2 linked regions of the Prochlorococcus marinus XMU1402 genome follow. The protein of the gene in region 1 interacts with the protein of each later gene in a pairwise test. Links are inferred from orthologs where the notes say so. Each region holds a gene or a part of one and is shown on either strand. Other genes may lie near its edges.

Evidence for each region.
Region 2: the proteins of sfsA (region 1) and HA141_RS03240 interact in binary tests that used the Escherichia coli proteins (3 or more experiments, as listed by UniProt). The link is inferred for Prochlorococcus marinus XMU1402 from one-to-one orthologs.

What each region holds. Positions count from the first base shown.
Region 1 is NZ_JAAORD010000001.1:251,878-255,306, reverse strand. Bases 319-3,270 are described here. They hold sfsA (DNA/RNA nuclease SfsA), read right to left. Parts: upstream 2,189-3,270; coding sequence 1,448-2,188; downstream 319-1,447. Other genes in these bases: murJ (murein biosynthesis integral membrane protein MurJ), read left to right, coding at 2,259-3,270; HA141_RS01380 (ammonium transporter), read right to left, coding at 319-1,266. Also shown: more of HA141_RS01380, read right to left, coding at 1-318; more of murJ, read left to right, coding at 3,271-3,429. UniProt on the Escherichia coli protein: Binds to DNA non-specifically. Could be a regulatory factor involved in maltose metabolism.
Region 2 is NZ_JAAORD010000001.1:575,317-578,634, reverse strand. The notes cover bases 353-3,193. They hold HA141_RS03240 (glutamate-5-semialdehyde dehydrogenase), read right to left. Parts: upstream 2,508-3,193; coding sequence 1,197-2,507; downstream 353-1,196. Other genes in these bases: HA141_RS03235 (translocation/assembly module TamB domain-containing protein), read right to left, coding at 2,578-3,193; folB (dihydroneopterin aldolase), read right to left, coding at 823-1,185; HA141_RS03250 (esterase/lipase family protein), read right to left, coding at 353-817. In the rest of the region: HA141_RS03255 (M3 family metallopeptidase), read left to right, coding at 1-231; more of HA141_RS03250, read right to left, coding at 224-352; more of HA141_RS03235, read right to left, coding at 3,194-3,318. UniProt on the Escherichia coli protein: Catalyzes the NADPH-dependent reduction of L-glutamate 5-phosphate into L-glutamate 5-semialdehyde and phosphate. The product spontaneously undergoes cyclization to form 1-pyrroline-5-carboxylate.

The DNA.
Region 1 (3,429 bases):
ACCTCCACCATTGAACAATCCCATACCTGCTCCGTCGCCTTGCACAGCAGTACCCCAAAGACCGATTACAACAGTACCCCATACACCACATACTCCGTGAACAGAGAATGCACCTACAGGATCATCAATCTCAGCGGCATCAAGTGCTGCAACAGAAAATACAACGATAATTCCACCAACTAGTCCTGCAAACCAGGCTCCAGCAAGAGTCATATCACCACAACCAGCAGTGATACTAACCAAACCAGCAAGGATTCCATTAATAATCATTGTAAGATCAGGCTTACCAGAAGTTAGTGTTGAAACAACAGTTGCTCCGATAGCACCAGCAGCTGCTGCCAAAGTAGTTGTTACAGCAACATATGGAACCCATTGGTCCATAGCAAGTTGAGAACCGGGGTTAAATCCATACCAACCTATCCAAAGAACTAATGCACCCAAAGTGGCTATAGCCATATTGTGTCCAGGCATAGCCTGTGGTTTCCCATCAGAGTATTTGCCAATTCTTGGTCCAAGAAGCATAGCTCCTACGAGACCTGCCCATGCTCCAACTGAGTGAACAATTGAAGAACCAGCAAAGTCAACAAAACCTAATGCATCTAGCCAACCACCATTCCATTTCCAGCTACCAGCAATTGGATATATAAATGCAGTTAATACAATCGCAAAAACAACAAATTCTCCAAATTTAACTCTTTCTGCTACAAGTCCGGAAACGATAGTAGCAGCAGTTCCTGCGAATGCAGACTGGAACAAGAAATCAACTGTTGGGACTAATCCAGCATCAGCAACTGTTTCGGCAGTGACTGTTGGATCAAAAAATAGGCCCATAAAATATAGCCATCCACCAGCAATACTGTCTCCGTACATTAGCGAGTAGCCTATTACCCAATAAGAGGTAACAGCTAGAGCAAATACGAAAAGGTTTTTAGCAAGAATGTTGACGGCGTTCTTAGAACGACACATACCTGCCTCTACCATAGCGAAGCCGGCGTTCATGAATATCACTAAAATAGTAGCGACAAATAGCCATAAGTTATTGGCAAGAAAAGCTGCATTCAACTCAGGTAGATCGCCTGCATGAGCAGAAAGATTAAAAATACCTAAACCAAACAAAGCTAAAGGAACAGTTGCAAGCCACAACATGGAGCGGTTTGAACTAAATCCTCGAATACTCCTCAAAAGGAGCATAGGCCCGTTAACAAGACTTGCATCTTGTAACTTGGACCTAGAGCGCCTTTGAGGCGTTTGCAAAGCAGTGGTCATAAAAAAAAATTAGATCTGCAAAAAAACAGTTTGTGCTGTTTCCTTTCAAATCTAAATTTATTCAAAAAACTTATCAGTGTCTAGTAGTTGTTTATACCATTTTTATACTTGCACCATTAAAATTATTTGTTAAATTTGAAAATTTATTATTTTTGAATTTCAAAACAAGAAGATTTTTTATTTATTTCAAAGGTTTAATTCCTTTCCATGATACGTGGTCTTTATGAAATTCAAAGGAACATGGAATAGTTATCATTCCTGCACTTGAAGATTCTCTAAAAAGGCTGCCATATAAGGGATCTGCATCATCTCCTGGTGCAAAGAAAGAAGCGTCTTTTCTCGTAATACAAAGTACCAAAATACTTTTACTTTCAGGCATTAATTCCTTTAATTCCATGAGGTGTTTTTGGCCTCTTTTCGTTACTGTATCTGGGAATAGAGCTACATTTTCTTTAATCCAGGTCGTGTTTTTAACCTCTAGGTAAATGTTACGTTTATCAGGATTTGAAGATTTTGGAGTTAAAAAAAAGTCAATTCTGCTTTTTTTATCTTTTCCATAAGGAACTTCAGATTTAATTGTCTCTATTTCTCCTATTATTTCATCAAGCAAATTTTTCTCAATAACCTTTTTGATTAACTTATTTGCAAATAGAGTATTAATTCCTACCCAGACCTCATCATTTCTTGAATTTAGTACACATATCTGTTCCCAAGTAAAAGGTAATTTTCTTTCTGGAGAAGTGGAAACACTTATTCTTACCTTAGCTCCCTCACTCAAAAGTCCCTTCATTGGGCCTGTGTTGGCACAATGAGCAGTTACTATCTCTCCACTCTCTAATTTTATATCTGCAAGAAACCTTTTATACCTCTTGATTAAAACTCCTTCAATTAATGGATCAAATTCGATTATCCGATCATTCATAAATATGTCGTTAGTTAAAAATCAAATATAATTGAAACTTGAACTTCTTGAAAAATTTAGACAAATCCAAATGCATTCATTTTTAAAAAATAATGTTTTTTCAATTTCATTTGGTACTAGTCTTAGTAAATTAGCTGGATGTGTAAGACAAATATTTATAGCTGCTGCTTTTGGAGTTGGGGTAACATACGACGCATTTAATTATGCCTATATAATTCCTGGTTTTTTGCTAATAATTATTGGAGGAATTAATGGTCCCTTACATAACGCAGTCGTTGCAGTTCTAACTCCCCTTAACAAAAAAAATGGAGGGATTGTTTTAACTCAAGTAAGCATAAAACTTTCAATATTATTAATTAGTTTAGCTATATTAATATACTTTAATTCCAGTTTATTAATTGAATTATTAGCCCCCAATTTAAGTTACGAAGCTAAATCTATTGCCACTTACCAATTAAAAATACTTACACCTTGTATCCCTTTATCCGGATTCATAGGTTTAAGCTTTGGCGCCTTAAATTCCCAAAGAAAATTCTTTTTATCAAGTATAAGTCCAGCGATAACAAGCCTAACTACTATTTTTTTTATTTTATTAAGTTGGATTTTCAACCAAAAAAATGACTATTCTCATTTCTTTACTTATACGGGATTACTCGCTTTTGCAACTTTGACAGGAACTTTGATTCAGTTTGTTGTTCAAATTTCGGAAATAAATAAAATCGGTCTCTTGAGATTAAAGTCAAACTTCCAATTATTTAATGAAGAAAGGAGGATTTTCAAACTAATTATTCCAGCATCTATCTCATCAGGTCTCAGTCAAATCAATGTTTTTATCGATATGTTTTTCGCTTCAAGTTTTCAAGGAGCAGCATCGGGACTAGCTTACGGAAACTTCTTGATACAAGCCCCATTAGGTGTATTATCTAACTCTTTGATTTTGCCATTACTTCCAAAATTCTCTAAATTTAGAAGTGATAAAGACTTTATCGGCCTCCAAAAAATATTGATCTCTGGAATAGAGTACTGTTTCTTGACAACTATTTTTTTAACCGCATTTTTCATAACATTTAATAATCAAATAGTGCAGTTAGTTTTTCAGAGAGGATCTTTTGATTATTCAGCGGCTTTAAAAGTAAAGAATATATTAATTGCTTATGCAGTTGGCATTCCTTTTTATCTTTATAGAGATTTATTAGTAAGAACTTACTATTCAATAGAAAAAACAAACTTTCCTTTTAAAT
Region 2 (3,318 bases), 320 kb from region 1 along the record:
TATTACTCATATAAATGGGCTGAGGTTCTAAGTGCTGATGCATTTTCAATGTTCGAAGAAGCTGATCTAGAAAACTCTGAAGATTTAAAGTTAATAGGAAAGAAATTCAAAGATACAATACTTAGCCTGGGTGGAAGCTTACCTCCATTAGATATATTTAAACTATTCAGGGGAAGAGAGCCGCAAACAGATTCCTTAATAAGACACTTGGGTCTATCTGGAACTACATAATTATTTCATCGATTATTTTATCAACCACAGATTTATTTCTTACAAGATTTCTATGTTTATATACTTTTACTGATATTTTTTTTCCAAAATTTAAGTTTGTCCACCATCCTGGGAAAACCATTAGATCCCAATAAGTAAAAAAATTTATACACTCGATTTCATCAAGAAAAAAATCATTATCTGCAAGTTCTCTCAAAAATTTACTATTAATTTTCATTTCTGATATTCCTTTAAAAGGGTATTTAGGTATTAATTGAGCCATCAAAGTTCCTTTGTGAGGAGAACCTATAGTAATTAATCTTCTTGTTCTCTTATATCCATTAAATTTTTGAAGCCAGTACCTACCAATTATTCCTCCCATAGAAAATCCCAAAATATCTATTTCTTTTTCTAAACCATATTTCTCTAAAATTAATTCGTTTAATTTATTAGTCAAATCCAGAATTGAAGTCATTCCATATGAATGCTTAAGAGTTGGGGCGAAATATTCAATGCCAATATCATCAAGTTTTTTGATAATAGAAGAAAAAATACTTGAAGTATTCCAAAGACCATGAATCAATATAATAGGATTTCTTTTTTCCAAAACTTTTACTTTTTTTCAAGAATTCTTACGATTGAAACCTTCCCATCAAAACCAGTAATTGGAGGATTACATTTTGTCAAAATGATTTTGATTTTGGACAACTTAAATTCCTCATCAATAATTTCTAAAATTTCATTTGAGTATTTTTCGATTGTGAAACAATATATTTTCTTTGATTGACTTTTTAAAATTTCAACTAATTTTGAATAGTCAACTGTTTTTGTAACATCATCATTTGAAGTACATTTTTCAAAATCAGTCCATAACAATATATCCAAACTAAAAAGTTGTCCTAATCTTCTTTCTTCTTCAAGAACACCAACTCTAGCCCAAAGTTTGATATTCTCTATGTGTAAAAATGTTTCCATCTTCAAAAAATCTAAAGATCCTTATGAGTAAAGACAGCCTTTCCAGATGAAAAATCATCAACTATATTTCCATCCCCTTTAAGGAAATACTTATATGTAACCAAACCCTCTAGGCCTACAGGTCCTCTTGGGGGCAGAGTTTGAGTAGATATCCCAACTTCAGCTCCGAATCCATATCTAAATCCATCTGCAAATCTTGTTGAGCAATTATGAAAAACACCCGCACTATCAACTACATTCATAAATTTATTAGCCGTACTTAAATTTTCAGTAATTATTCCATCTGTATGTTTTGAACTATATTTCTGAATATGTGTAATGGCTTCATCAAGATTGTCAACAATTTTTATTGATAAAATTAAATCTAAATATTCAGTTTTCCAATCTTCTAAACTAGCCTCATACTGTATACCTAATTCTACAGATTTTTTATCTCCGACTAATTTAACGTTATTTGAATCAAATAAAGGTATAGCCTTTTCAAGAAATGCTGGTGCAATATCTTTATGCAATAATAAAGTTTCTATAGCATTACACGCCGCAGGATATTGAATTTTACTGTCCAGTGCCACAGACAAAGCCATCTCAAGATTTACCTCATTATCTACAAACAAATGACAAATTCCATCAGCATGGCCTAGCACTGGAATTCTTGTATTGTCTTGAATAAATTTAACTAATTCATTACTTCCTCTAGGAATTATTAAATTAATATACTTATCAAGATTTAACATGGACATACTATCTTTCCTACTTGTAAGTAAACATATTGCATTTTCATCAAGGCCTGATTCGTGTAATCCATCTTTTAATGCTTTGACTATTGCAGTATTTGTTGAACTAGCTTCACTTCCACCCTTTAAAATAACTCCATTGCCAGATCTTATTGCTAGAGAACTAATCTGCATAACAGCATCAGGTCTTGATTCAAAAATAATCCCGAGGACACCTATAGGTACAGTCTTTCTCTCTATGATCAGTCCTTTGGAAAGTTCTCTTTTAATTTGAACTTGATCCACAGGATCAGCCAAATCCCCAACTTTTCTTACTCCTTCAATTCCTGAATTTAATTTTTCTTTTGATAACTTCAATCTAGAGAGCAAAGCGTTAGAAATACCTTTCTTTTCTGCTTTTATATAGTCTTCATTATTAGCATCTAAAATTTGTTTAGTATTTTTTTCTAGATAATCAGCCATAAAATTTAAGGCTTTAATTCTATTATTATTTTCAGCTTGACTAATTTTTATTGAAGCCAGACGAACTTGATGAGCTTTTTCTAAAAGATCTTTTCCTGGTTGAGGAACTTCAAAAATATCTTCCATATTTATTTATTTATTTTATTAATAAATAATAGGTCAGAAAAACTATTTTAAAAGCGATTATGTTTGTGAATTAATATCTATAGAATAATTGTAATTGACTCTTCCAATCTCCATTAGAATCAGAAGAACCTAATAATTCTAAATCTAAGTTTTTGTCAATTATTTTATTGTTTGGATCGACTTGTAAGGTAATTATGCCCGTAGGAGGCAAATCATCTCTACCGGGAATAGATTGTACAGAGAAATTTATAGAATCAGTAATATCAAAACCTATTTCTGCAACCCATTCTTGAGAGGATATGCCTTTATTAGAAGTTGACTCATTAACATTATTTAAATCTACATTTTCATCAGAAAAAATATTATTTAAAGAATTATTTTTTTCTATTAAGGCTGGATACAAAGAAAACTGAAATTTTTCACTAAAAGCATCCGCATTATTAATCTGAGAAATAAATGCTCTATTAATCAAATTTGCTGAATTACCTCCAATCAAACCAATAATTTGTGATCTAGTGTAATTAGGGGTACTTCTTAATTGGATTTTTTTATTTTCATCCTCGAAAGACAACTGATCTAAAAATCCTTCATAAGAGGCCTCAATTCTAATTAACCTCGTATTGCCAATCCCAAATGAACCAATTCCACCTGTATTATCTACACCTAAATCACCAGAAATATTTGTATCTTGATTATTTTGATTTATAGGTATTATTGAATCTGGGACTCTACTTACAAGAGAAAGATTTATTAATGGAACTACCCCACTTCTTGATGCGAACAAAATAAAATTTTCCTTGTTTTTATCGAG